Linked DNA regions of Colwellia sp. M166. Each later gene encodes a partner of the first gene's protein in a complex. Links are inferred from orthologs where the notes say so. Each region holds a gene or a part of one and is shown in the gene's direction. Other genes may lie near its edges.

Region 1 (15,105 bases):
AATTTTTCTCAGTACTTGATTGGCTTTATCTAGCTGACCTTGTTGTTCAAGTACTTGAGAAAAAGCCAGTAAATCTATTTTATCGTATTGTTTTTCTTCAAGGTTCACTAAGCTATTAAAAGCTTTTTCAGCCAGTGACCATTGTTGTGACGTTGTGGCAAAATGAGCAACTAACGATAGCCAAAGAGCATTGTGTGGCTCGTTATGTAAATGCTTTTGTGCGGCGGCCATCAAACTATCTGGCTGAGCAATAGGTAAGGTTCTTATTGCTGATAGTAAGGAGGTATTAGTGCCTTTTTTTATTATTGGTAGTAATAATTTAGCTAAAGGTTGGTGTATTTGGTTTTCAGCTAAAACCTGACAATAAGCAAGCACGATTGTTTCTGATTGTTTGTCTTTTTTGGGCAACTGTTGCCAGAACGCCATTAACGCCTCATTATCTTGTTGCTTAATTCGGTCATTAAAAGCGCCGTAAAATGCTTGTTGTTGCCATAAGGTAATGGTTTCATTCGTGATACTTTTTTGTTTTTTAGCCGCATTAAGCTGTTTAATAACATAATCAAAGCGCTGTTCAATTAAGCTTAATGCTACTTCTAATGATAACAGTCGTGCATCATGACCAATATGTTTATGGTGTTCATCAATAACCTTTCGTGCTTGAGCATAATTTTGCTGACCGATCAGTAATTTTATTTTAATTAATACTGCTTCTAATCCTGCGGTTTTTAGGGTGTTAGATTTTTGCTCAAGTAAAGCTAAATAATGGTCAGTATTTGGCCTTAATGCTTGCTTTTGTGCGGCATCGGCGGCAATAAGGTAAGCAATATGTTCAAAAGAGGAGGCTTCAGCTGACTTAGCAAGTAAATGTTCCGCTTGTTTGTAGTCACCTAACACATAGGCTGCAATACCTTTGTTGAGATCTCTGACGGCTTTGCGACGGCTGGCAAAGGCGATTTTGTTCCAAGCTGCAAAACTAAAATTTAGCCCGCCACGGAAAAACTTCAACACCATAAGCAAAGCGACAAAGCTGAGTATCAACATTATACTTGCTGTTACTACGGTTGACTCTATGGTTAAATCGCCCATAGCAATCAAGATATAACCTTTTTCTCCAATCAATACCGGACTAAGAGCAACGGCAGTAAGAAATAACAGTACTACTACTAATAATCGTTTCATTATACGCCCTCTTGCTGCTCAATTTTTGTTGGCTCAATCACTGGTGCCTTTTTGTCAGATAATATCTGGCGTAGCGCTTTTAATGCGGCGAGATCATTTGGATACGCTACGTTGATAGTTTCATTTTTTAAGCCATCGAGTACTTTGAAAAAGTTTTGATTTGTTTGGTGTGACATATCAAAATAGTCATTAAGCCAGCTTTGTATGTCATCAAGCGATTGACGATAGATATCACTATTCGCTTGACTAGCTGCCCAAGTAGCGGTTTGTAGTTTGAGACTCAAGTTTTCTCTTAAGTTTTGTTGAAACTGTGGTGACATTAAAGGTTCAACATTACCCGCTCTGCGGTTAACGGTGATGAAATCAGCAATAAATTTACGCCATGTTTTAGTTAGGTTAGCTTGCCAGTCACTGACATTTTCGGTTAATTCAAGACTACTCTCTGTGTCACTATTGTCAGGAACATTGACCATGGCTAGTGGTAACTGCTTGATTTGTTGGTCAAGTGCCATTAACTTTAAAATAACTTCATCGGTTTTTAGTGCGGGCAATAATTGTAACTTAGCAATGTCTTGTTGAATGGTCTGGCGTAGTACTAAAAATTGCGGATCGTTAAGTTCTTGTATACGTAAATCAGCATCATTAAGTAAACTAATGGCAGTGCTGGTGTTTTTTTCTAACCACAGACTTCTTGCTGCTACTCGGATGAGGTACTCAGCTTCTTCTAACAGCCAGTCACTTGGTTGCTTCTGACGTAAACTTGCCATTTGTTGCTGCTGTTGTTTTTGCAGTTCGATAATACTATTTGCAGTACTTCGTTCGATACTAGTTTTTAGATCTTTAAGTTGGGCATTATGTGCTTGCTGCTGCTGCGTCAATTTTTGTGCTAACTGCTGTGTAACTTGCCCTTGGCTTAACTGTAATTGTTTTTGTAGTTCGGTACTGAGTTGTTGACTAAATTGCGCTTTTTGCAATTCATTCCAGTAGTAATGTCCGGCACTGGCAGCGATAGCTAATAAGGCAATAATGATTGCTAAAATCGCGAGTTTTGAAACTTTATGCTTAGGTGAATTACTTTTTTTAGTTGCTTTAGTGTTCGCTGTGGTTGATGTTGTCGAAGCAGAATTTTTCACTGTTGCTGTGCTCTTATCTTGATTTTTATCTATTGATGATGTGGTTTGGCTTGTGTTTTTTGAAGTGTCAGAGCTTTTCCCTGAAGCATGATCATTTTTTGCTGATTCTTCATTCGATGGCTCTAAAAGCGTTGAGCTAATATCAATTGAAGTTGATATATCAGTTTGCTGATTTGTATTGCTGCTGATAGCTGATGTTTTATTCTCAGGCTTAGTTTGCTCTGGGTCTTTTTTATCGCTCATGAACTGATCCTATCTCACATGTTGGTGTCAGGGATATTGAATATATTCGCTTATATTTATTGTTTGCGTTCGTCATACGTTAACTTGCAAAAATCATAAACATTTAGCTTGCCAGTAAGCGTGCGAATATTGTATTAAGTTTACTATGATTTTCAATAAAGCGTTACTAGGGCCTATTTTTCAAATCCAACAGTGCTATAAACTAAAACATCAATAAGCCCGAATGCTTAAGATACAATTTATCTGGCGTTGATACCATGTTTTGATGAATGCAGTTGGCTATTTCATTAAAAGTATCGATAATTTTCGCAATATTCGCCATGGTACTGTATCGCGCAGGTATTATTTTTATGCAAAATGTTTGGCAGTAGCTTAGGTTGGTCTGTTATTGCCGATAAAATCGTGGCTGCGTTCTATTTTTAGAACGCAGCTGATTTATTTAAGCTTGTTGGTATACCTGACGGAGAATTTTATCGGCACCTTTAGCTAATAAATCCTCTGCTAATTGGTTGCCTAACTGCTCCGCATCATCAAACTTGCCGCGAACTTCACCGGTGAGTATTTCACTACCATCAACAGCGCCGACTAAACCTCGCAAATGAAGTTCTTGACCGTTAAGTACAGCATAGCTACCAATAGGAACCTGACAGCCACCTTCAAGTGCACGATTCATTGCCCGTTCGGCGATAACCCGAATACGCGTTTCTTCACAGCCAAGAGGCGCTAATAGCGCTTTAATTGTCGCATCATCAGTACGACATTCAATACCAACCGCACCTTGGCCATTTGCCGGTAGCATGACTTCTGCAGCAATATACTCGCGAATACGCTCAGGCATTTCTAAACGAATCAGGCCTGCTGAAGCCAGTATGATGGCGTCATACTCGCCATTATCTAACTTTTTAAGACGGGTATTGACGTTACCACGCAAATCGCGAATATCTAAATCTGGACGCATGGCTTTAATTTGGCATTGACGACGTAAACTTGAAGTTCCAACAACAGCACCTTGCGGTAACTCAGCTAAACTATTGATGGTATTAGAAACAAAAGCATCACGAGGGTCTTCACGTGGACAAATAATTTCTAAACCTAAGCCTTCAGGAAACTCTACTGGTACATCTTTCATTGAATGCACGGCAATATCGGCACGATTTTCTAGCATCGCCACTTCAAGCTCTTTGACAAACAAACCTTTGCCGCCAACTTTGGCTAGCGGTGTATCGAGAATGATATCGCCTTTGGTGGTCATCGGCACAAGTTCAACATTGATGCCCGGGTGAAAGTGTTCAAGTTGTGCTTTTACATACTCTGCTTGCCACAGTGCCAGTGCGCTTTTTCGCGTTGCAATACGTACGGTTTGTTGCGTCATTTCAATTACCTTATTTAATGTTTATTGCGCAGAGAGGACAATGCTTTCTTCTGCTTGTTTGCTGGCGGCATCAGATAAAAACTGCCACAGTTCTCCGCCGCCGCGCTTATCAACCCACTGTTCATTTTCAAAATGAAAGTGATGACCGTTAAATTTCGTTGCTACCCAAATTTCGTGTAAGGGTGCTTGCTTGTTAATGATGATCTTACTGTTATTCTTAAATGTTAGGGTTAATAAGCCGCCAACACCTTCGTAATCGATATCGCAGCCGCAATCTTCGATGGCTTCTTCTACTGCAAGTAAGATATCATCAGCAGCTAAATTGTATTGACTATCATTCATTAATCGTTCCTTTTTACCTGAGCTTTATGATTCTTTCATCTTTGCTTGGTAATTATTGGTCATGGGATTATAAAACGTCTATCATGGGAAAAAAATCGAATAAATCAATTATGCATAAACAAATTGTAATTATTTTCATCAGTTTGCTTAGTTTGGCAACCATAACAGGCTGTGGCATTAAAGGTCCTTTATACCAAACTCCTGAGCAACAGCAAGAGAACTTAGCAAAAACAAGTGAAGAAACTGATAAAAGTATGGATAAAACCAGTTTAGAACAGTAGGGGCAACGGCATTGGACTTCTTCAATCGTAAACAGCATTCATTATACGCCGAGCAATGTCAGGTCGCTGAATTAGCAAAGCAATACGGTACACCACTCTATATTTATTCTCGTGCGACTATTGAGCGCCACTGGCATGCTTTTGACCAAGCGGCAGGCGAGCGTCCGCATCTTGTTTGTTATGCAGTAAAAGCTAACAGTAATATTGCAGTGCTTAATGTGATGGCGCGCCTAGGCTCTGGCTTTGATATTGTCTCCAAAGGTGAGTTGATGCGGGTCATTGAGGCCGGTGGCGATCCGAAAAAAGTGGTATTTTCTGGGGTGGGTAAAACCTCAGATGAAATTGCTTTTGCGCTTAATCTGGGTATTTATTGTTTCAATGTTGAATCACCAGCAGAGTTAGAGCGTATTCAAGCTGTCGCTGAAAAGCTTGATAAAATTGCGCCAATTTCTCTTCGGGTTAATCCTGATGTTGACGCGGGTACACACCCTTATATTTCGACCGGCTTAAAAGAAAATAAATTTGGCATTGGCATTGAGCAAGCTCCAGAGTTATATCAACATGCGACGACCTTATCGCATATTAATATTCAAGGTGTTGATTGTCATATTGGTTCACAGCTAACCGAAGTATTGCCGTTTTTAGATGCCCTTGATCGGGTATTAAAGCTAGTTGACCAATTAGCTGAGCAAGGTATTGTGCTTTCACATATTGATGTCGGTGGTGGTTTAGGCGTTTGTTATGATGATGAAAAGCCGCCGCACCCGAATGAATATGCCAAAGCTATTGCTGAAAAATTAGTCGGTCGAGCGCTGACACTTATTTATGAGCCTGGTAGAGCGGTAATGGCGAATGCCGGTATTTTGGTGACCGAAGTTGAATACCTAAAAACCAGTGAAGAACGCAATTTTGCTATCGTTGATGCGGCAATGAACGATTTGATCAGGCCGGCGCTGTATCAAGCATGGCAAGCTATTATTCCGGTTGAACAACGTGATGATGTGGCTAGTGCACAATACGATGTGGTTGGCCCAATATGTGAAACCGGAGATTTTCTTGGTAAAGACCGCACATTGGCGATACGTTCTGGCGACCTACTTGCAATACGCAGTGCTGGTGCTTATGGCTTTACCATGAGTTCTAATTATAATAGCCGACCACGTGCCGCTGAGGTGATGGTGGACGGAAGCGAAAGTTACTTGATAAGACAACGTGAAGCGTTAAGCCAATTATGGCAAGGCGAAAGCTTATTACCTTTGTAGTGTGAGATTAGGCATAGATGTTAGTAAATTTTTCTAAAATGCACGGTTTAGGTAACGATTTTCTCGTGCTCGACAATGTGACCCAAAATGTTTATTTGTCGAATGAACAAATTAAGCAATTGGCTGACCGAAATTTTGGAGTTGGCTTCGATCAAGTGCTGGTTGTTGAACCGCCATATGACCCTGACTTGGACTTTCATTATCGCATTTTTAATGCTGATGGCAGTGAAGTTGGGCAATGCGGTAATGGTGCGCGCTGTTTTGCAAAGTTTGTCCGCTTAAAAAGTTTAACCAATAAACATAAAATTAAGGTGTCAACGCAATCAGGTAAAATGACGCTATTTATTGAACGAGATGGCAACGTTTCTGTCAACATGCCGGTACCGCTATTTGAGCCGAGTAAAATTCCTTTTAATGCGCAAAAAGAAGAAGGTACTTATATTTTGCGTAGTGAAGATGAGACGGTACTTTGTGGCGTTGTGTCCATGGGTAACCCTCACTGTGTTTTGACGGTTGATGATGTAAAAAAGGCACCGGTAGCAAAGTTGGGCGCAGCATTGTCTCTGCATGAACGTTTTCCGCAACAAGCCAATATTAGTTTTATGGAAGTGGTTTCACCTGAATATATTAAACTACGTGTCTATGAGCGTGGTGCTGCTGAAACCTTGGCTTGTGGTAGCGGGGCTTGCGCCGCCGTTGTTGTTGGTCAAATGCAAAAAAAACTCAATCGACAAGTGTTAGTTGATTTACCTGGTGGTCAATTGAAAATCTTTTGGAAGGGCCCCGGCAATTCAGTAAAAATGACGGGCCCCGCCGTACATGTTTTCGACGGTCAAATAAACCTATAAAGCAAGATAAAAGTAAAGCTATGCAATCAAATGATCAAAATCTTATGTCGACTGACGATATAAAACTAACCGATGAATTAATCGTTAGTTACCTGCAACAGCACCCTGAATTTTTTAACCGTCAAGCTGAACTTGTTAGCAGTTTAAGGCTGCCAGACCATCAGCGTGGCACGATCTCTTTAGTCGAGCGGCAATTATCACAACAACGACAAAAAATTCATAATTTAGAAGAAGAAATTACGCAATTAATGGTGATTGCTAATCAGAATGAACAACTATTTGCATTGTATAGTGATCTCTATTTACGTTTATTAGACTGTACTGCTGCGACTGAGTTATTGGATTGTTTGCATCAAGCAACTACGCAGTTGTTGTCATTAGACTCATTGAAGCTATGGTTAGTCAAGCCAACAGACGTTCAGCACAGCTCTTTGATCATTAACGACTGTCGTGAAATCATTGAAAATAGATTAAGTAAAGAGCAATACTATTTCGGTCGTTTACAACAAAGTGAACAAGAATTGATTTTTTCTCAGCCGACGAGCGGTTCGGTGGTGTTAGTGCGATTAACTCACCTAGAAGAAGATCTTGGATTTTTAGCCATTAGTAGCCAAGATGCTGAGCATTTTGATCCGCGTATGGATACCTTACTATTAGGGCAATTTAAAAAACTGGTAGCAAAACTACTTTACCAACAGCTTTATTAGGTCATTTTATTGTGAGATTTTATCGGCGCCTACAGCCTTTTCATGCTATTAGTTTTGATTTAGACGATACGCTCTACAGTAATCAACCGATCATGTTGGCGACCGATACAAAAATGGTTCGTTATTTTAAAGATATTTTTAATGCTCAATCATCTGCTTTTGATTTTCGTTTTTGGTGGCCCTTTCGACAGCAAGCGCTACTGCTTGCACCAGAATTAAAGCATGATGTTGGTCTACTGCGACAAAAAAGCTACTTTTTAGGTGCATTGTCGCTTGGCTTGACTGATGCTGAGGCGGCAATGTTTGCGGATAATGCGCTAGATTACTTTGTTGAACAACGTAGTAACTTTACTCTGCCGCAGCATACCCATGATTTTCTTGGTTATCTTAAAACTAAAATGCCGTTAGTTGCGATTACCAATGGTAATGTTGATACCGATAAAATAGGTATTGCTCAGTATTTTACTCATCACTTCCATGCCTCAATTGAAAATAAATTAAAACCTGACCGCGATATGTTTGATAAAGCCTGTCTGGCGTTACATCTAGCTCCTGAGCAGCTACTACATGTTGGCGATTGTGGGAAAAATGATGTGTTTGGTGCGATCAATGCCGGTTGCCAAACGGCTTGGTTAAATCCGTATCAAGTAGGTAAAGCATTAAAGGTTTTACCTACTATTGCACTTGATAATGTCGAGCAATTAACAAAAATAGTTTCATAGGCCATTGTCTTTTAAACCTTTAGTGCTTTTCTCTTGGTCAGAATGTAAAAGTGTTTATTGAATGCTTTTCCAATTGCATTATCAAAATAGCGCTTAACTTGCTATTATAGCGCTATATTTTTGTTATTGATTTTACCTTTCTATGGATGTTTCTGAATTACTTGATTCGTTGAACGACAAGCAGCGAGATGTTGTGGCAGCGCCTTTACAAAATATGTTAGTGCTTGCTGGTGCAGGTAGTGGTAAAACGCGAGTTTTAGTACAACGTATTGCTTGGTTAATGAAAGTTGAGCATGCATCACCTCATAGTATTTTAGCGGTTACTTTTACCAATAAAGCAGCGGCTGAGATGCGCGCCCGTGTTGAGCAAACCGTTGATGGTAATGTGCACGGCATGTGGGTAGGAACTTTCCATGGTTTAGCACATCGCTTATTGCGCATGCACTTTCAAGAAGCGAAATTACCACAAAGCTTCCAAGTACTTGATTCCGACGATCAACTTCGTATGGTTAAGCGTATTGTGCGCTCGTTAGAGCTTGATGAAAAGCGCTGGCCAGCCAAGCAGTTTCTTTGGTATATCAATGGCAAAAAAGATGAAGGTTTACGACCACAGCATATTGATACCCAATTTGATGTCACAGAAGAAACTTTTGTTAAAGTTTATCGAGTTTATCAAGACACCTGTGATCGTGCTGGATTAGTCGATTTTGCTGAATTATTACTAAGGGCTCATGAGCTTTGGCTTAATAATCCTGAATTATTGCAACACTATCAACAGCGTTTTGCCCATGTTTTAGTTGATGAGTTTCAAGATACCAATGCTATTCAGTATGCGTGGTTAAACTTGCTCGGCAAGAAAAGTGGCAACGTGATGATTGTTGGTGATGATGACCAATCTATCTATGGCTGGCGTGGTGCAAAAATTGAGAATATTCAACGCTTTTTACAGGACTTTGATGGCGCACAAACCATTAAGCTTGAGCAAAACTATCGTTCAACCGCTAATATTCTTAATGCCGCCAACCAATTAATTGGCAACAATAGCAACCGCCTTGGTAAAGACTTGTGGACTGACGGTGATGCCGGAGAGAAAATCTCCATCTATACCGCATTTAATGAGATTGACGAAGCGCGTTTTATTGCTGGACGTATCACCGAATGGCGAAAAAAAGACGGCTCATTGGATAATGTCGCTATTTTATATCGTAGTAATGCTCAGTCACGACTGATGGAAGAAGCATTAATTCAAGCAAAACTGCCTTATAAAATTTATGGCGGTTTACGATTTTTTGAGCGTCAAGAAATCAAAGATGCCCTTGCTTACTTACGTTTATTAAACAATCGTGACGACGACGCTGCCTTTGAACGTGTGATTAACACACCAACACGTGGCATTGGTAATCAAACATTGAGCTTAGTACGCGATGCAGCGAGAAGCTTAGAATGCACTTTGTGGCAAGCCTGTCAGCAGATGATGAAAAATGAACAACTTAAAGGCCGTAGCGCTAAAGTTATTCAACAATTCATTAATGTCATTGACCAGTTAGAAGATGATTCAAATAGCCTGAACCTTGATCAACAAGCAAACTATGTTATTCAACACTCAGGTTTAAAAGCAATGTACCAAGCCGAAAAAGGTGAACGTGCAGAAGCGAGAATAGAGAACTTAAATGAGCTAGTTACCGCTTGTCAGACCTTTGAAGTCGATCCTGAACTTGAAGAAGAACAAAGTCCATTGACCGCGTTTTTGACTCACGCTGCATTAGAGTCAGGTGAATCACAAGCTGACGAACATGAATCAGCTGTGCAATTAATGACTATGCATTCAGCGAAAGGTTTAGAGTTTCCATTAGTCTTTATTGCTGGTTTGGAAGAAGGTATGTTTCCTTCGCAGCAGTCAGTTGAAGATATTAGTCGCTTAGAAGAAGAGCGTCGCTTGTGCTACGTCGGTATGACACGTGCCATGCAAAAATTATATTTATGTCATGCAGAAAGTCGTCGCTTGTATGGTCAAGAGAAAAACCATAAAGCTAGCCGATTTTTACGGGAGTTACCTGAAGAGTGCATCGAGGAAGTTCGCTTACAAAGCCAAGTAAGTAGGCCAAAAACTAAAGGTCGATTCTCATCAACAATCACTTTAGAGAGTTTTGGTAACTCAGGCTTTAAATTAGGCCAAAATGTTCGACATAAAAAGTTTGGCGATGGCGTGGTATTGAACTATGAAGGTAGTGGTCCACAAAGTCGTATTCAAGTTAATTTTGCTGATGTAGGCTGCAAGTGGCTCGTGGTTGCCTATGCTAACTTGGAAACACTGTAAGCAAGTAATTAATAACTAAGGGTTTTAATGTCAAAACTGCTTGTTGAGTTACTTAATTAAATCAGGTGGTTTGTTTGGCAGATGTTGGGGCCTTGTTACCACTGGTGAGAATGAATTTTGCCCGTCAGCATTGCTTATACTTTTTCCAATACGAATAATTGAGCAACTACTTACTCGAATATATAATTTCAGCTTACGGCAAGTGTCATCTATTTTACTGTTAACAGTCCCTAAGACTTTAAAAATATCGATAAGCTGTCACGTATAGCTCTTAAAGTTCTTAGGTTACAAATGAGAAAAAACTGTTTTTTATTCTACTTTTGCTGTCTGGTGATAATTTTTTGCCGCTCGTTTTCTGGCTTTTATTGAGTCAAAGCTAAATATTGCTAATGCAGTCCAAATGCAGGCAAACGTGATCATTTTAGCAAAATATAACGGTTCTTGATAATAAAATGTCGCCAGAATAAACATGATGCTAGGGCCAATATATTGAAAGAAGCCCAAAGCGGATAGCGTCATACGTTTTGTTGCAGCAGAAAAGCAGAGTAAGGGCGCTGTGGTAACAATGCCGGCACAGATCAATAGCATGTTTAATGATAGTTCATTGTCAAACATATTAGCGGTGCTGGTTTTTAAAAATACTAACCAATAAATCAGTGCTATTGGTAGCATCATCAGTGATTCTATCAGTAAGCCGACAAAAGAGTCTAAAGGCAGTTGTTTACGTAATAAGCCATAAATACCGAAAGTGGCTGCTAATGCTAAAGATATTATCGGCAGTGAGCCCATCATAAAGAGCTGAATAATAACGCCAACAAACGCTAACCCTACGGCAAAGAGCTGCCAAGGTCGTAAGCGTTCACCTAAAAATATCACCCCTAATGCAACACTAAAAAGCGGATTAATATAATAGCCTAAGCTAGCATCTAACAAGTGGTCATTGTTAACTGCCCAAATAAACATAAACCAATTTACGGCTAAAAATGTTGCTGAAATAGTCAGCCGTAACACTATTTTAGGTTGTGTAATAGTATCAATAAAGTAACGCGATCTTTTGGTAAGCAGCACAACAAAGGTTAGTAATACCGTTGACCATACAACACGGTGCACAAGGATTTCATCGGCATTAATATGATCTATGAGCTTAAAATATAACGGGGCAATGCCCCACATGGTATAGGCGCATATAGCACTAATAATACCAGCGCGTAAGGCTGCTTTTTCAGGTGTTGGCATGGAATAAGTTTGATAGCTAAGATTGGATAAGAGCGTTAATAATAGCACTAATCATTTCAACAACCCATTGAGATGTTAGAAATATTTGGGTTAATTTTACCCCACCATGTAAGTGCCAGTACCAAAAGCAATATGATCGCCTTTTTCGTTATGCATTTCCATGCGGGCAACAGCAACCTTACTACCACTGCGAATGATTTTGGCCGTTGCCATAAAGTTTTCACCACGCCCCGGTCTTAAAAAATCAGTACGTAAATCAATGGTACTTAAGCGACTTAGGCTTCGCGCAATTATTTCTGGTGTTAATTCAGGTAGCTGAGATAGCATATTTGCTGCGGCTACCACGCCGCCAACAAGATCTAGCGCTGATGCAGTGACACCGCCATGGAGAATTCTTTGTTCAGGGTTACCAATAAGCTTGTCGTGCCAAACAATACTGACGGCAGATTCTTCGCTATCAAATTTTGTCACTTCTAGCCCCAATAATCGATTAAAAGGCATTGCTTGGCTCCAATATTGAGCTAGCTGCTGAAACGATTCTTCATGTGTCATAAACTTTCCTGTTAGGTCGAGTGAGATAAAAGAATAACAATAATTGCCGTTATATTGAAAATAAATCTCCGCACTAAGGTCTTACTGCGCTAAAATGTCGGCTGATTTCATCTACTGAAGATTCTCTCTTGCAAGCCACTTCCCCTACGACATTAACTGAAGCCCTTAAACATCATTTTGGTTATCAAACGTTTCGTCCTGGGCAAGAAGAAATTATTAATTATGCACTTCAGGGACGAGATAGCTTAGTCTTAATGCCTACAGGTGGCGGAAAATCAATGTGCTACCAGTTGCCTGCTACCTTGATGACGGGGGTTACTATTGTTGTTTCGCCATTAATTGCCTTGATGAAAGATCAGGTAGATGGCTTAGTAAGGCAAGGAATTTCAGCCGCTTATGTTAACTCTTCACTCGATGCCGATACCATTAATGATATTTTTAGGCGCTTAGGTCAAGGTGAAATAAAATTACTGTATGTTGCTCCTGAGCGATTAAAAAACTATTACTTTTTGCAAGGTTTATCACACCTTGATGTCAGTCTTTTTGCCATTGATGAAGCACATTGTATATCGCAATGGGGACATGATTTTAGACCTGCGTATACCCAATTACATCTGTTAAAACAAAACTTCCCGCATGTGCCGGTGATGGCACTAACAGCAACGGCTGATGTCACCACACGTCGAGATATGTTACAACAATTGGCCTTGCATGACCCCTACATTCATCTTGATAGCTTTGATCGGCCCAATATTCGCTTTACCTTAGCCGATAAATATCAAGGTGAACAGCAAACCATTGGCTATATCAAAAAGCGTAAAGATGAGTGTGGCATTATCTATTGTAATAGTCGTTGGCAGGTTGAAAAATTAGCTAAGCGCTTAGCTGAAGCGGGTATTAATTGTTCCGCTTATCATGCCGGCTTAGAAGCAGAAATCCGTAATATTATTCAAGATAAATTTGCGAAAGATGATATACAAATTGTTGTTGCGACCGTAGCGTTTGGGCTTGGGATTAATAAGTCTAATGTGCGCTTTGTGATTCATTATGAGCCCCCTAGAACCTTGGAGTCGTACTATCAAGAGATAGGGCGAGCGGGCCGCGATGGTTTACCTGCAGAAGCACTTTTTCTTTATGATGAAAAAGATGTTGAACGTATCAATAAGCGTATTGCTGACGGTGAAAATGAACAACGGGTCAATGTTGAATTACAACGCTTTCAGGCGTTACGAGGTTTTGTGGAGGCGCAAACTTGTCGACGCCGAGTTGTGCTGAATTATTTTGCCGAATTTACCGAGCAAAGTTGCGGTAACTGTGATATTTGCTTAGATCCACCTAGCCAGTTTGATGCCACACAAGCGGCGCAAAAAGTGCTTTCTTGTGTCTATCGTATTGAAGGTAATGGCGATATAGAGCATGTGGTTGCTGTTTTACGCGCGGAGCTGAATGACAAAATTATCCAACTCAACCATGATAAAGTTTCAACCTTTGGTATCGGAAAAGATAAAACGCCGGGTTATTGGTTTTCAATCGTGCGGCAATTAATACATTTAGGCTATTTACAGCAAGATATCGCTGCTCAGTCAAACTTATGCTTAACGCAAGCGGCTGGTAGTATTTTGAAAGGCCTTCAACCGTTGATGCTTGCGGCTCCTCGCTTACAAAAGGCCAGTTACTGGCAACGCAATAAACGTGAGAAAGTTTATGACCGAGCCTTATTCTCTAAGTTAAGATCATTACGTAAAGAGATTGCCAAACTTGAAGATATCGCACCCTTTATTGTTTTTAATGATGCGACTTTAGCCGAGCTGGCACGGATAAAACCTTTAACATCACGACAAATGCTCAATGTCAGTGGCATTGGTGATACTAAACTTGCTCGTTATGGTGAGCCATTTTTGTCCTTGATTAAACAGCACCAGAGCTAGATGAAGTTTACTTTTGAGTTAGACATCGCTTACTTACTGTTTGTTGAATTACAGCGACAAAAAAAGCGCATTAAAGCGCTTTTTAGATGCAGTACAGTAGAGTAAAATCATAAAATTTTGAAAATGCTACTATACAAAAAGTCTAATTACTTGAGACTTGCGTAGTAAGCAGCAATGTTAGCAACATCTTCATCAGATAATGCCATAGCCATTGGAGCCATTACTGGATCTTTACGGTTGCCCGATTTAAAATCTTTTAATTGCTTGGCAATGTAAGCTTCTTTTTGACCGGCAAGGTTAGGGTACATAGGAACAGCAGAAACACCTGCAGCACCGTGACACGCTGCACACATTGCAGTTTTTGATTTACCGGCAGCTGCGTCGCCAGCGAAAACAGGTGAAGCCATCATAACAGTAGCGGCAACAGCTAAAGTAAGTTTTTTCATAAATATAATCTCTCTTTGGTAAACAATATTAAAGGATCCTCAATTGATTATATGTAAAAAGTAAACTGTTGTCGTTGCTTTTTTTAGGATCATGCCAGTATGAAAAATTATCTATTACTTTGTTGCGCTAGCACAAGTTTTAAACAATTAATTAGCCCTAATCTAGATTAAGTAGAGCCCTATGTTGACAAAAAACGCTATAAAAATAACCGATATTGAGGAAGTTAACTCAAGGGTATTACAGTTCCAATTTAATGTTGAATGGACAATGGATAATACGGCAGTCATTATTGACTATCTTGTGCAAATGATTGCTGCAAAAGTAATGGAAACAATACAAGGTGCGGATCTTCACTGTGTAAGAATACACTATGGTGTCAGTGAATTTTTATTGAACTTCGAAGAATACAGTCACTCTTGTTGGTTAGAGTGCGCTACAGAGCAAGATATTCTAGGTTTAAGTGAAATTAAACTAATTCTATCATAGTCTTATAAGACTTATTTAATGGGTTTATACCTTGATGCTCAGCCATTATA
Region 2 (15,108 bases), 1.3 Mb from region 1 along the record:
CAATTAACCTCAATTTTAAATCTGTTCGTTGAATACGAGCAAATTATTGAACGTAGTTTAAATAAAGCGGTTGATTTAATTCGAAGCTTTAAATCTGTCGCGGTTGAGCATCACACTGATCCCAAGATCAATATAAATTTGTACCGACATGTTAATGACGTTGTAAATACTGTTAAAACCTTATTTAAACAAAAAAACTATACGATTAAGATAAAAATTGATGAAGCATTGAATGTGTTTACTTTTCCAAGTGCATGGAATCAAATACTGACAAATTTTTTGACCAACTCACATATCCATGGCTTTGAAAATCGTATGGAAGGTGAAATATCCATTGAATTTCAAGTGAATAAAGAAAGCCTAATATTAATATATCAGGATAATGGCAAAGGTTTGGATGAGAAAATAAAAGATAAAATATTTGACCCTTTTGTCACTACTAAACGTGGCTTCGGTGGCTCAGGCTTAGGTATGAATATAGTTTACAATTTAGTCAACACTAAGTTGGGCGGGAGTATTAAAGTTGTTGCAAGCGATCATGGCTGCTGCTTTGTTGTTAAAGTGCCTTTGCAAACAGAACAAGGAAGTAATACCGAACAGCTAAGTCCAAATTTGAAGTTGATTGATTAATATCGGCCTTTTTTGTGTTTAACGTGTGGTTATTTATAATAGCGGCAATATTTTCAGGAAGCCCAGTATGAGCATAGTATATAAAACCAGAACGCAATTAGTTGTGGAAACACTGAGAGAGAAAATCTTAAGTGGTGAGATTCAAGCGGGGCAACCTTTAAGACAAGCTGCGCTTGCAAGCGAGTTAAATGTTAGCCGAATTCCAGTAAGAGAAGCTTTACTACAACTTGAGGGTGAAGGTTTAGTGGTTTTTGAACCACATAAAGGGGCAACGGCAACCGAGCTAAATGCTGATCAGGTAGATGAGCTGTTTGAGTTACGTGCGATGCTAGAAGCTGATTTATTGGCAAACTCATTGCCACGTCTTAGCAATGAAAAATTGGAAGAAGCAACACAATTACTGAAAAGGCTTGATAAAGCACTTGGCAAAGAAAATGCGGCTAACACCTGGAGTGAACTTAATTCAGATTACCATAATTGCTTATACTCCGAGGCAGAACGTCCACAAACTCAAGTTTTAGTTAATATGCTCAATAAAAATGCTGACCGTTATATTCGTATGCATTTACTTTGGGCTGGTGGTATTTCTAAAGCAGAATCGGAACACAATGAAATTTTAGCGCTATGTAAAGCACGTAACGTTGAAAAAGCAGTTGCCTTGTTGCAACAACATATTTTGGGCTCTCGTGATGAAATTAAAGCCTTTTTAAATGAACGGGAATCAATTATTAGTGGTTAATTCTAACTAACTGGCACTATTTGAGTTAAGAAATGTTCTGCGCTAAAAATCAATTTTATGCTTTGGCATAGACTTGTTATTTGCTTGAAAATCTTGATGTAATTTTGAGCATATATTGACTTTTTAGCTATATATCTATAGTATTCCCGCGCCTTCAAGCCCCGAAAGATAACGATTTTTGTTTAGATTACCTGTCATTAGGTGGTTTCGGGTCTATACCTAAAGTATTTAAGTACAAGCCAAGTTAATAAATTTGGGCTTGTACTTTTGATGTTCTAATCAAAGTTGAGAAAATAATGTTTGAATTACACGCCAGTAAAGTGGCAAATTTAAAAAATGATGTCTTGTCGGGCTTTACAGTCGCCTTAGCATTAGTACCTGAAGCTGTTGCTTTTGCCTTTGTCGCCGGAGTTGAGCCTCTTGTTGGTTTGTATGCTGCTTTTATGGTGGGGTTAATTACCTCTATCTTTGGTGGGCGTCCAGGTATGATTTCTGGTGCCACAGGTGCTATGGCGGTTGTGATGGTGAGCTTGGTGGCTATTCATGGTGTTGAGTACCTATTTGCCACCGTGGTGCTAACAGGTCTGCTACAAATACTGGCTGGTATATTTAAGCTGGGTAAGTTTATCCGCTTAGTACCTCACCCCGTTATGTTAGGTTTTGTTAACGGCTTAGCTATTGTTATTTTCCTTGCTCAGTTAGGGCAATTTAAAGTTACTGATGAGAATGGCGTATTAGCTTGGATGCAAGGCAGTCAATTAATGATTATGGTGGGTTTAATCGCGTTAACTATGGCTATTATCCACTTTTTACCAAAACTAACCAAAGCAGTACCGTCATCACTTGTGGCGATAGTCGTTGTTACTATTTTAGTGCAAAGTCTTGATTTGGATGCACGTACCGTAGTTGATTTTGTTCGTGATATGACCAATGATCCGATGGCATCTATTGCCGGTGGTTTACCACAATTTAATATTCCTAATGTGCCATTTAACTTAGAAACGTTATACGTTATTTTACCTTTTGCGTTTATTTTAGCTGCGATTGGTTTGATTGAGTCGTTATTAACATTGACATTAATCGACGAACTAACCGGTACTCGTGGTCATGGTAATAAAGAATGTGTTGCTCAAGGTGCAGCGAATACAGTTACTGGCTTCTTTGGAGGTATGGGTGGTTGTGCGATGATTGGTCAATCAATGATCAATGTAAACTCTGGTGGTCGCGGCCGTATGTCAGGTGTTACAGCGGCACTTGCCTTACTGGGCTTTATTTTATTTGCTTCAAGTCTTATTGAGCAAATCCCTCTAGCGGCACTGGTTGGCGTGATGTTTATTGTCGTGATTGGCACGTTCGAATGGTCGAGCATACGTATATTAGGTAAAGTACCCAAAGCAGATGCTTTTGTTATCATCTTAGTTTCAGCGGTTACTGTGGCAACTGATTTAGCTATCGCGGTTGTGGTAGGCGTTATTGTTTCAGCACTAGTTTTTGCTTGGGAACATGCTAAACACGTTATTGTTCATCGTTCAGTTGATGGTAAAGGCTCAACAGTTTATGACGTCAATGGCCCTTTATTTTTCGGCTCGGTATCAAGCTTTTTAGAGCAATTTGATATGGAAAACGATAGCAATGATGTCATTGTTGAGTTTAAAAACTCTCGCGTAGCCGATCATTCAGCTATAGAAGCGATTGATACTTTAGCGGAGCGTTATATTAACCGTGGTAAGCAAATGCATTTAAGACATTTAAGTAAAGAATGTACGCAGCTGTTAACTAAAGCGGGTAGCTTAGTGGAAATCAATGTCATTGAAGATCCTGATTACCATATTGCGACAGATAAACTAGGTTAAATAGGCGATAAGATGCGATAAGCTATACTTATCGTATCTGTTTAATAAGGCAATTTAATTTAAGTATAAATAAATGCAATTAGAATTTTTTGATGTGCCTAGTCCTTGCATTGGTGTTTGTCAGTCTGATGATAAAGGCCAATGCTTAGGCTGTTTTCGTACCCGAGACGAACGCTTAAATTGGCTGTCATCAGATTCTGTTCAGCGTCAGAAAATTATTAAGCGCTGTCAGCAACGTAAGAAGCGTAAAAACCAACCTGTTAAAGTTAAGCTTGCGGAAGTAATTGTTGAAAATAAACAAGCGTCTCTACTTGATGCACCGAGTAAGCCGCGAATTGATAACAGCAGTGATTTTGACTTTGATGATTTTGAATTATAGCCTACTGCTTAGCCCATTTATCGCAGATAGCTGACAGTTCAACGCAATTGCATAACTCCCCTTTATCTCTGGCTTGTTGTCAGAGACATTTCATAATACTGTAGTATTAATAATTATAAATTACGTCAGTAGTTCACGTTAATAATAAACTCATATAAAAAATTGCCAAAATGACATAATGTTTTTTGCAATTTATGCAGTAATACAGGAAATATCTTATGCAAAAATTTCTCCCATCGCTAGTGATGGCAGCACTTTCTGTTGCCTTAACCGGTTGTTTGCAAAACGAACAGCAAGATGAAAAAGTGGTGATAAATAAAAACCCATACCCAAGTACTTATCAAGTATTACCGCTACAAACAACACTGATTAAAAATGCTACCGTACTGACAGGTACGGGGACTCGTATGGATAATGCTGATGTTTTGATGGTCGACGGTAAAATCAATAAAATTGGTAAAAATTTAAGTGCTGATGGGGCGGTTGAAATTGATGCAAATGGTAAATGGATAACGCCGGGTATTATTGATGTACATTCACATTTAGGGGTTTATCCAAGCCCGTCGGTTGAGTCGCATTCTGATGGCAATGAAATGACTTCGCCTAATACGTCTGAAGTATGGGCTGAGCATAGTGTTTGGCCACAAGACCCAGGTTTTGAAGCAGCACGTGCTGGTGGTATTACGACCTTGCAAATTCTACCAGGCTCAGCCAATTTATTCGGTGGTCGTGGGGTTACTTTACACAATGTACCTAGCCCAACGATGCAAGGTATGAAATTTACGGATGCACCCTATGGCTTAAAAATGGCTTGTGGTGAAAATCCCAAGCGAGTTTATGGCAGTCGTAAAGTATTACCATCAACGCGTATGGGTAATATGGCCGGTTATAGAATGGCATGGGCAGAAGCTACTGAATATAAACGGGCATGGGAAAAATATGACCGTGATTATGCCGCTGGCAAAAATCCAATTGCACCTGTTCGTGATATAGAGCTAGACACCTTAAAAGGTGTGTTAGATGGTGATATTTTAATTCATAACCATTGTTATAAAGCTGAAGAAATGGCGATGATGATCGATCTGGGTAAAGAGTTTAACTATAACTCGGGGACATTCCATCATGCGATAGAAGCATATAAAATCGCTGACAGCTTAGCTGAAAACGGTAATTGTGCTGCCATGTGGCCAGACTGGTGGGGCTTTAAAATGGAAGCTTATGACATGGTGCATGAAAATGTAGCGATTGTGAATGCAGTCAAAAATTCGTGTGCAATCGTGCATTCAGACTCTGCTAATACTATTCAACGCTTGAACCAAGAAGCGGGTAAGGTTATGTACCGTGCTAATGAAAATGGCTTTGCTATAGCGCCTGAATTAGCGATTACGTGGATCACCGCCAATGCCGCTAAATCACTTGGTTTAGCAGATAAAACCGGTAGCTTAGAAGCAGGAAAAAATGCTGATGTGGTTATTTGGAATCAAAATCCATTTAGTGTTTATGCGCAAGCTGAGCAAGTATTTGTTGATGGTGCGAAAATTTTCGACCGTTTTGACGAAAAGTACCAAGCAAAAAGTGATTTCCTGTTAGGTCAGAGATAAGGTGAAAATAATGACGAATTTTAAACTATTTAAATCATCGCTGATTGCTCTGGCGCTAGCGAGTTCAACAGCAAGCTTTGCCGAAAGCTTTGCTATTACTAATGCCACCGTGCATACCGTAACTGACCAAGGTGTGCTTGAGAATGCTACTGTGGTTATTGAAAATGGCAAAGTGATTGCTATTAATCCTGAAAAAATTACCGCTGATGTCACTATTGATGCTAAAGGACGAATTCTAACACCTGGATTTATTGGCTCTATGAACCAACTTGGTTTAGTTGAAGTTGGTGCGGTTTCTCGTAGTCGTGATGGCGCTGATAAAAAAGCCGATATTACCTTTGATGCAAGCTTAGCGTTTAATCCACGTTCGACAGTTATCCCATACAGTCGTAAGGGCGGTATTACCAGTAATGTTGTTGCGCCTCATGGTGGTGATGATATGTTCAAAGGCCAAACTTTTGTTGCTGATCTCTCTGGAGAATTTAACAGCGTGCGTATTAGCAATAATAATGTGGTTATTGATTTAGGTGCTAAAAGTAAAGGCTCTCGAGCGTTATCACTGCAAAATTTGCATGAGCAACTAGAAGATGCGACAAAAGCGTTAGCGAAAGCTAAAAAGAAAAATACCAAAGATAAAAAAGAAGCAAAAGAGCCGAGTCGTAAAGCACAAGTAGTTAATGCTTTACTCAATGGTGAAAAAGCCTTGATCGCTTATGCTGACCGTGCCACGGATTTATTAGCATTACTAAAGCTTAAAGAAACATTTTCATTAGAGCTTGTGTTAGTCGGTGCTGCGGATGCGGTTTTAGTTGCTGATAAAATAGCTGCAGCAGAAGTACCGGTTGTGGTGGCCGCACTAGATAACTTACCGGGCAGTTTTGACTCTTTACATGCTTCATTAGAAAATGCCGGTAAATTAACTCAGGCTGGCGTTAAGGTAGCTTTGACCGTTAATGGTGATACTCACAATCTTTATCAATTGCGTTTTCATGCTGGTAATGCCATTGCCAATGGCTTAACACGCAGCGCAGCATTGGCATCAGTAACGGCAAATGTTGCTGACGCATTCAATCTTGATAGCGGAAAAATAGCCATTGGGAAAACGGCTGATTTAGTGTTGTGGAGTGCTGACCCATTCGAATTAAGCTCTAAGGTCAGTAAAATTTGGATTGCCGGTAAAGAGTATTCAACCGAAAGTCGTCAAGATGCTTTACGTGACCGCTATACAACAAAAAGTGATATGCCGAAAGCTTACGTGAAATAATTTAACTCGCATAGGCGAGTAATACTTTAAAAGCCACGTTAATACGTGGCTTTTTTATGTTTTAGTAAATTGTTTTCTCCTTAGACTATGCCCTCACTAGATTATGTTTTTATTCGATTATTCCTTCACTGAGCCATGTCTTTATAGTACTAAGTATTCACAGCACTATATTTTCATCCCAAAACACTCTAGTTTAGCGTTACCTGTAAGTTGTGATGAATACTTTAGTGCTATCATCCAGCACTTTAATTACCTAAAATAACTAATATTGTTTGGTACTCAAGCCATAGCAGCAAGATTAACTGCGAGATAGAATGACATGATAGACAAGCTACAATTAGGCGTAATACTAGAGAACGAGTTTGGTCGAGTTGAATGCTTTGAGCTTAGTGATGGTTTGCAAGGGTTACGATTTTTTCATCAACATGGCCAAGGTTCACTGAGTCTATATGGTGGGCAAGTACTTACTTGGCAGCCAAAGGATGAGCAAGCAGTATTTTGGCTGAGTGATGATAGCCAATACAGTGAAGGCAAAGCTATACGAGGTGGCATACCGCTTTGCTGGCCGTGGTTTGGTGGTGAGGTTAAGTTAGCAAATGGCGATATTAGTAAAGCGGCTAATCATGGTTTTGCTCGACAAAGTCAGTGGCAGCTAACTGATATTCATATGTCATCATCAAACGTTAAAATAGTTTTATCTTTCTCGGGTGATAAACTTTCTCCTGATTGGCCAGCAGCTTTTGAACTAAGCCAATCATTGGTGTTTGGTAAGTCATTTGAACAGCACTTAACTATGAAAAACTTATCAGCCCAAGCGGTGGATTATACTGGTGCATTACATAGTTATTTTTGTGTCAGTAACCCACAACATGTTGAAATTTCTGCGCTAAATAATACTAGCTTTGATGATAAATTGAGTGGTATTGATGATCAACAGTCGTTATTAAGGCATTGTACAGGTCCGATTGACCGCATTTATCACCGCAGCGACAGTGTAACGATTGTTGATCATAATTGGCTGCGGGAGATTGAAGTATCAAGCCAAGGTTGCCAGCAGTGGGTATTATGGAATCCTGGCAAAGATGCTGAAAAAATGTTGGATGTTCATGATCAAGGTGAAAATGAATTTGTTTGCTTAGAAGCCGCCAATACACATTGGCAAACCATTGCGAGCAAAAGCAATGCTAGTATGAGCCAAACCATTACACTTCATGCTAAGAAATAAATACCACTAAATCATATTAATTTTAATTAAAAATCACACTTTGATTTTTTCCGCTGCTTTTAGCTTCGTATAAGGCTTTATCAGCACCTTCAATGTAGTCTTCGATGGTTTTATCTTGTAATGGCAATTGGCAAATGCCAAAACTGATGGTCGTGCTGAATGAACCACTGGTGGTTGATATTGGGAAAGAAATACATGCAATATTTTCCCTTATTCGTTCGACAATAGTGTGTGCTTGGTTTGCTGTAGTCTCAGGTAATAGCATGACAAACTCTTCGCCGCCCCAGCGTCCAACAACGTCTATTTTGCGTAAGGTTTTTGATAGTTGTTCTGAAATAATGCGTAAGACATCATCGCCAACTAAATGTCCATAGGTGTCATTTATATGTTTGAAATTATCAATGTCAGCTAAAACAACACAAAGATTTTTGTTCGCTTTGGCTAGATCATCAAAGCGCCAATGAATATGGCTACGATTAGGTAATTGGGTCAGGAAATCTGTTTCAGAGTGCTTAATTAAACGTGATTTTAAATAATTAATGCTGTTTAAAAGTATCAAGTAAAAAATAATCGCAATAAAAAGAAACAGTAAAAATCGACCAATAAATATTTTCCAATATTCATTTTGGTGCGCTGCCGGTGGTGAAACAATAAACATGCGCCAATTTAACTCTTGAATTGGCATTTGAGATATTAACAAACCATCCTCAGTGGTATACATGACTTCTGCGCTTAAGCTTGCATCAGCTTGATTATTTTTGATAAGTGAACGGTGCCAAGGTAAGTCACTTAATCGGGTGATTAATCCTTTGCGATGGAGGCTTTCTGATTTCATAATGTTACTTGATGATAGGGTGATAACACCATTTTCATCAACAAAAAATAATTCAAAACCAAAACGGTCATTGTATTCTTGAAATTTACTGGCAAAATAATTTAGGTCAATGCCAACACCGGTAAAACCAATGAATTCGCCTTGCTGATTAAAAATTCTATTATCAAAATATAAGTGAGGATTTTGCGCATTGCCTATATCGCTAAATTGATTGCCAGATAGGTTTTTAAGGCGATGAAACCATTCTGTATCCTCACTTTGTAATGTTGATTCTTTGCCATTGGAATCGAGCATGACATTATGCTTTTCTAAGGCAATAAAGGCCATCATATTATATGAGTCGGAAATTTTTCTAAGATAAGTAACTATGTAATCTTTTTCTATTGCTTGCTGGCTAGCGTAGTCGATAATAAATTGATTGTTAGCCATAAAATTGGCAACACCTAACGGGCGAAGTATTTCACTGGTGACTAATGAAAATAATGGCGTTATAGCGCTTTGTACTTGTTTGTTATGAGTATTTATTACATCTTTTAGAGTTAAATAGGATGCTAGAATAACCGTAACAATAGTAACGAAAAATATAACTGCAATGTAACGATCAAACTTATTGCCAAACTTCATATAAGAAAAACAGTATTGAATGTTATGTAATTTATAGCCTGCTTAGAAAGTTTTATCTACGCTTAGATGATTATATTTTTATTGTTATCTGGTCAAAACAATTTTTTATATTGGATTTTTAATTAATTTATTCGTAAATATTTGTTTAATAGTGCTTGTGTAAAGCCGGTTTTTAAATAAAAGCCACGTGGTAAAGTCATAAAGGGTTGACCATGGCGATTAAATGCTTGAGTTTTTGCTTGGCTGTTGGCTGCTTTGGGCCGTAACTGTAATACTTGACCATGTCGACCATGAATATTCTCCACATTACCAAGTACTATCATATCGGTCAGCTCTTGCCAGTCTAAAGCAAGTAAATGTTCTTCTTCTGGTGACGGTGACCAAATAAAAGCGCTGCCGACGATGCGTTCTGCTACTGGAATACTACGTTCAGATACTACGGGGATCCACAATACACGCGCTAGCTTATTACGGATGTGGCTGGTTTGCCAGCTTGCACCAACTAAGCCAGTGAGTGGCGCAACGCAAACAAAAGTTGTTTCTAAAGGTTTGCCTTGGTAGTTAATTGGCAATGATTTTAGCTCAATACCTAAATGTGGAAAGTCGGGCTCTGGCCGAGAGCCTGCACTTGCGCCAAGTACTTGCTCTAATAACAGACCTATCCAGCCTTTTTCTCGCTTCAGATCTTTAGGTACTGCAACATTAATTGATCGTGCAACTTCTCCTAGCGTCATACCGGCAAGGTTTTGTGCTCGTTTTAGCAACTCGGCTTCGCTTTTAGGTATTGTGGTGCTCAACACTGACCCTTCAATTAATTTGATTTAACTTATTATCAGTCAGCAATGAGGCTTTGAGCAAGGCAATTATTTTTTTGTTATTGGCAAACCACGCAATGTTAATAGCAAACAACCATCGATACAGATATATTCGCAATATTTCTGTTAATAAGTATTTGCCCAAAAGTGCAGAGTGTGGAAGAATCAAAGCATTATTTAATGCTGTCAGGAGTTCCTTTGATAGATGCCGAAGGCTATCGAGCCAATGTCGGCATAGTAATAATCAATGATAGGGGACAAGTATTTTGGGCAAGGCGTTTTGGTCAGCATTCTTGGCAATATCCACAAGGTGGCGTTGATGAGGGTGAATCCGCAGAGCAAACTATGTATCGGGAATTAGACGAAGAAGTCGGTTTAAAACCTGAGCATGTTAAAATTGTGGCTACCACTAAGCATTGGTTAAGATATAAATTACCAAAAAGGTTAATTAGACACGAGAGCTTGCCGGTTTGTATTGGTCAAAAGCAGAAATGGTTTTTACTGAAATTGACGGCACCAGAGTCAGCGGTTGATTTATTACATTCAAATCATCCTGAATTTGACGACTGGCGTTGGGTGTCTTACTGGTACCCAGTAAGACAAGTTGTGTCATTTAAACGTGAAGTTTATCGCAAGGTGATGAAAGAATTTGCTTTAGCAGCAATGCCAAGTTATCGCCAAGAACGTCGTCGACGACGTGCTTAACGATGGTACTTTAGATTATTATTATGTCTTGTAAAATAGCTCACTTCGGTGAGCTATTTAGTTTGAAATTATTGCCGTAATACCCATTTTTATAATATCCTTGGTATCAATATTAGCGTTATGAGCATGGATGACATAACTGCTCCTAATACTATCAGCTGATTAGCTAGCAGCCTTACATAACCTGCATTGTTAAATGTACAGTAAATAACTTTATTATAGGGATTATAATGCTTACGATTTTGCGCCGAATTGTCTTAGAATTTAGCCAAGCATCAGAGCTTGATCAAGCTTTAATGCACTTGGTTAGTCAAGTTAAAGAAGCACTAGCTACTCAATGCTGTTCGGTATATTTAGCTGATCATCAAAAACAACATTTCTTATTAATGGCATCTAATGGCCTAGCACAAGATGCTTTTGGCCGAACCAGTATTGGTTTTACTGAAGGACTTGTTGGTCTTGTTGGACAACGAGAAGAGCCGATTAATATTGCTAACGCTCAGCAACATCCTGATTTTATTCATGCACCTGAGGTGCAAGAAGATCATTTTCAAGCTTTTTTAGGTACGCCAATTATTCATCAACGTAAAGTGCTAGGGATACTGACGGTTCAACAAGAACATGCTCGTGTGTTTACTGAAAATGAAGAAGCGTTTTTGGTGACACTATCTGCCCAACTTGCTAACGCTTTAGTTAATGTTGAAGCACAAGGTTTGCTTGAATATCATGGTAAGCAAAGTATTGGCCAACATCATAAGGGCATTGGTGGCGCACCTGGTGTTGCTATAGGCCAGATGATTGTGGTGCATCCGAAAGCTGATTTGACCACGATTGCCCTTACCAAAGACGGGAATATTGCACAGCAGTTAATTATTTTTGATAATGCTGTTGATCGAACTTTTGCTGAATTTTCTCAAATGAGTGAGAAACTTAAAAAGATCATATCAGACAGTAGCCTCGATATTTTTGATGTCTATAAACAACTACTGGGCAGTGATAATTTTAAAGTCGAAGTTATTGCTAAAATAAAACAGGGTTGGAATGCTGAAAGTGCATTAAAATTAATTGTCGATAGCTATGTGGTAAAGTTTGAAGCCTTAGATGATGAATATCTCCGTGAACGTGCCTACGATATCAAAGATTTAGGTAATCGTTTACTGAATAATATTCAAAATTTAGCTGAACATGATCAACAGCTACCGGAAAAGTTTATTTTAGTTGCTGAAGATGTCAGTGCGGCAATGTTAGCGGAGCATCAGCACCTTGGGCTACTAGGTATTGTTTCCTTAACCGGCTCGAATAATTCGCATACGGCAATTTTAGCGAAAGCATTAAATATTCCCGCTATCATGGGCGTTGAGTACTTGGCGATTCGTCAGCTACATCAAAAACATGCTATTTTAGATGGTTATGCTTATCAACTCTATGTGACACCAGGTGAGGCGTTAATTAGTGAATATCACTATATATTAGCGGCAGAGCACCAACTACAAGCACAAGTTAAAGAGGTTGAACACTTACCAGCGTTGACAAAAGATGGTCATAGTATGAGTTTATTGGTCAATGCGGGCTTGTCTTCGGGCTTTGAGTATTCTCAAAATGTGGGCGCTGAGGGGGTTGGTTTGTATCGCACCGAAATTCCCTTTATGAATCGCAGCTGCTTCCCATCTGAATTAGAACAAACCGCATTATATCGGCAAGTGTTAGAGTCATTTTCTGGTAAACCCGTTACTATGCGGACTTTAGATGTTGGTGGTGATAAATCATTGCCTTATTTTCCCATTATCGAAGCTAATCCTTTTCTTGGCTGGCGTGGCATTCGTATTACCTTAGATCATCCAGAGATATTTTTAGTACAAATTCGTGCAATGCTGAGGGCAAATTACGGTTTGGGTAATTTGGCTATTATGTTACCAATGATCTCTAGTATCACCGAGGTCGATGAGGCGATAAGATTGATTAATCAAGCGTATTATGAACTAAGCTCTGAACTATCTAGTCATGAACGTGAAGCTTTAGTTAGACCAAAAATTGGGGTGATGATTGAAGTACCCAGCGTGATTTTTCAGTTAGAAGACTTAGCCGATAAAGTTGATTTTTTCTCGGTTGGTAGTAATGATTTAACACAATACTTACTCGCGGTTGATCGTAATAATAGTCGAGTGGCTAGTTTGTATGACTTTTACCATCCGGCTGTTTTACGTGCACTGCAGTATATTGCGCAAATAAGTCACAAGCGAAATGTGCCATTAAGTATTTGTGGAGAGTTAGCTAATGAGGCCACAGGAGCTTTGTTACTGATGGCTATGGGCTATAAAAAGCTAAGTATGAGTGCTCATAGTATTGCGAAAGTAAAATGGGTGATACGGCATGTTGAGTACCAAAAGTTACAGCAAATTTTAACTAAAGTATTGAGCCTAAAAAATACGGTGAGTGTGCATAGTTATATGCATGAACAGTTAGTTGAATTAGGCTTAGGAGACTTTGTCCATGCCAGATAACAATAATGTTTGTTCAGCCACATTAAATCTTCATTTTAATATAAGTTATTGCCATGTTTATTAGTGTTTTTTTCGCTTGTGCGATAATGGGGGCAGTAGTTGGTTTTTTTGCCGGCTTATTGGGCATCGGTGGTGGGCTGATCATTGTGCCGGTGTTAGTTTATTTATTACCTTTGCTTGGCATAAGTGCAGAACTCGCCTTTCCAATGGCACTGGCAACATCGCTAGCATCGATTATTTTCACTTCATCTTCTGCTGCTTTTGCTCACCATAAAAATGGTAACATTCCTTGGCCAGTAGCAAAGCGTTTAGCACTCTCTGTGGCTATGGGAGCTATGTTAGGGGCTGTTATTGCGGGACTATTGTCGTTACAAGCGTTAACCATTTTATTCGCCAGTGCAGTGCTTATTTTAGCTGCTTACATGCTTTTATCGATTAAAATTGAACGCAGCGTGGCGCTACCGACGAATTGGGCACTGCAATTTATTGGGCTTTTTACCGGCATACTGGCAAGTCTAATGGGCATTGCTGGTGGGGCGATACTGGTACCCATTTTAATGTATTGTTCATTATCTATGCGCCAGGCTATTGGCGTGGCTACCGCTAGTGGCATTATTGTCGCTTTATTCGGTGCTTTGGGTTATGTGGTGATTGGTTTTGGACAGAGTGAACTACCGGCATGGAGTATCGGCTATATCTATTTGCCGGCGCTATTAGGTATTGTTTCAACCTCGTCATTATTTGCACCCTTAGGGGTAAAAGCGGGTGCCAAATTGCCTTTAAGGTATTTGAAAAAAGGCTTCGCTGTATTTTTGATGTTAGTGGCGATTAAAATGATGTGCTACTAAGGGTTAAATTCACTGTAATTGCAGCAAGACATTTGGCACAATACAGCGGTTCTCATAAATAATATTAAAGGAAATCCTAGTGAAAGCATATCTAGACTTAATGCGACATGTCAGAGATGAAGGTGTTGAAAAATCGGATCGTACCGGTACCGGCACTAAAAGTATATTTGGCCATCAAATGCGTTTTGATCTTGCTAAAGGTTTTCCATTAGTGACCACGAAGAAGTGTCATCTTAAGTCAATCATTCATGAGCTACTATGGTTTATTAAAGGTGAATCAAATATTGCTTATTTAAAGAAAAATGGTGTGAAAATTTGGGATGATTGGGCAACTGAAGAGGGTGAACTAGGACCTGTTTACGGTGTGCAATGGCGTAATTGGCCAGCACAAAATGGTGAAACAATTGATCAATTAGCGCAGTTAATTGCTGACTTGAAAAATAATCCAGACTCACGTCGACATATTATTACTGCGTGGAACCCTGCATTATTACCCGATACATCAATTAGTCCAAAGGCTAATGCCGCAATAGGTAAGCAAGCCTTACCACCCTGTCATACTTTGTTCCAATTTTATGTCTTAAATGGCAAATTAAGCTGTCAGCTGTATCAGCGAAGTGCTGATATATTTCTTGGTGTTCCGTTTAATATTGCCAGCTATGCACTGTTTACTATGATGATTGCACAAGTTTGTGATTTAGCGTTAGGCGACTTCGTTCATACTTTTGGTGACGCACATTTATACTTGAATCATCTTGAACAAGTTGATGAACAACTATCTCGTGAGCCTTTAGCATTGCCAAGTATGTGGATTAACCCGGAGGTGAAAAGCATTTTTGATTTTACCTTTGAAGATTTTGAATTACAAAACTATCAGGCTCATCCGCATATTAAAGCGGCTATTTCAGTGTGATACTTTAATAGCATGGCGTGGTGAATATCAAAAAGGAGACGAAATAGTCTCCTTTTTTACCTTTTGTAAGTGAAGTTACTATCAGCAATTATGAACCTAAGCTTTTAACCATGCATGCGCAGAAACTTAGCTAATAAGGTATCTTCATCCTCTACTTTTTCAGGATCAGGTTTTAT

Evidence for each region.
Region 2: the proteins of dapF (region 1) and rppH are in contact, whole or in part, in a solved structure (PDB 5YGU), measured with the Escherichia coli proteins. The link is inferred for Colwellia sp. M166 from one-to-one orthologs.

What each region holds. Positions count from the first base shown.
Region 1 is NZ_CP040755.1:2,386,371-2,401,475, reverse strand. Bases 4,783-7,744 are described here. They hold dapF (diaminopimelate epimerase), read left to right. Parts: upstream 4,783-5,829; coding sequence 5,830-6,660; downstream 6,661-7,744. Other genes in these bases: FGD67_RS10860 (HAD-IA family hydrolase), read left to right, coding at 7,379-7,744; FGD67_RS10865 (DUF484 family protein), read left to right, coding at 6,681-7,367; lysA (diaminopimelate decarboxylase), read left to right, coding at 4,783-5,812. Outside these bases: FGD67_RS10900 (heme biosynthesis HemY N-terminal domain-containing protein), read right to left, coding at 1-1,179; FGD67_RS10895 (uroporphyrinogen-III C-methyltransferase), read right to left, coding at 1,179-2,555; hemC (hydroxymethylbilane synthase), read right to left, coding at 2,995-3,927; iron donor protein CyaY, read right to left, coding at 3,949-4,269; FGD67_RS10880 (lipoprotein), read left to right, coding at 4,380-4,550; more of lysA, read left to right, coding at 4,562-4,782; more of FGD67_RS10860, read left to right, coding at 7,745-8,089; uvrD (DNA helicase II), read left to right, coding at 8,232-10,406; EamA family transporter RarD, read right to left, coding at 10,716-11,642; FGD67_RS10845 (thioesterase family protein), read right to left, coding at 11,739-12,194; DNA helicase RecQ, read left to right, coding at 12,323-14,122; FGD67_RS10835 (cytochrome c), read right to left, coding at 14,269-14,568; FGD67_RS10830 (DUF3630 family protein), read left to right, coding at 14,750-15,055. UniProt on the Escherichia coli protein: Involved in the succinylase branch of the L-lysine biosynthesis and in the biosynthesis of the pentapeptide incorporated in the peptidoglycan moiety. Catalyzes the stereoinversion of LL-2,6-diaminopimelate (L,L-DAP) to meso-diaminopimelate (meso-DAP).
Region 2 is NZ_CP040755.1:3,657,881-3,672,988, forward strand. Bases 8,952-11,916 are described here. They hold rppH (RNA pyrophosphohydrolase), read left to right. Parts: upstream 8,952-10,163; coding sequence 10,164-10,670; downstream 10,671-11,916. Other genes in these bases: FGD67_RS16585 (sensor domain-containing diguanylate cyclase), read right to left, coding at 8,952-9,150; mutH (DNA mismatch repair endonuclease MutH), read right to left, coding at 9,273-9,950; ptsP (phosphoenolpyruvate--protein phosphotransferase), read left to right, coding at 10,901-11,916. Outside these bases: FGD67_RS16550 (ATP-binding protein), read left to right, coding at 1-630; FGD67_RS16555 (GntR family transcriptional regulator), read left to right, coding at 698-1,369; FGD67_RS16560 (SulP family inorganic anion transporter), read left to right, coding at 1,666-3,222; FGD67_RS16565 (DUF1289 domain-containing protein), read left to right, coding at 3,296-3,601; FGD67_RS16570 (amidohydrolase), read left to right, coding at 3,820-5,202; FGD67_RS16575 (amidohydrolase family protein), read left to right, coding at 5,213-6,466; FGD67_RS16580 (D-hexose-6-phosphate mutarotase), read left to right, coding at 6,786-7,691; more of FGD67_RS16585, read right to left, coding at 7,714-8,951; more of ptsP, read left to right, coding at 11,917-13,171; FGD67_RS16605 (sulfite exporter TauE/SafE family protein), read left to right, coding at 13,225-14,019; FGD67_RS16610 (thymidylate synthase), read left to right, coding at 14,099-14,932; FGD67_RS16615 (YfhL family 4Fe-4S dicluster ferredoxin), read right to left, coding at 15,037-15,108. UniProt on the Escherichia coli protein: Master regulator of 5'-end-dependent mRNA decay.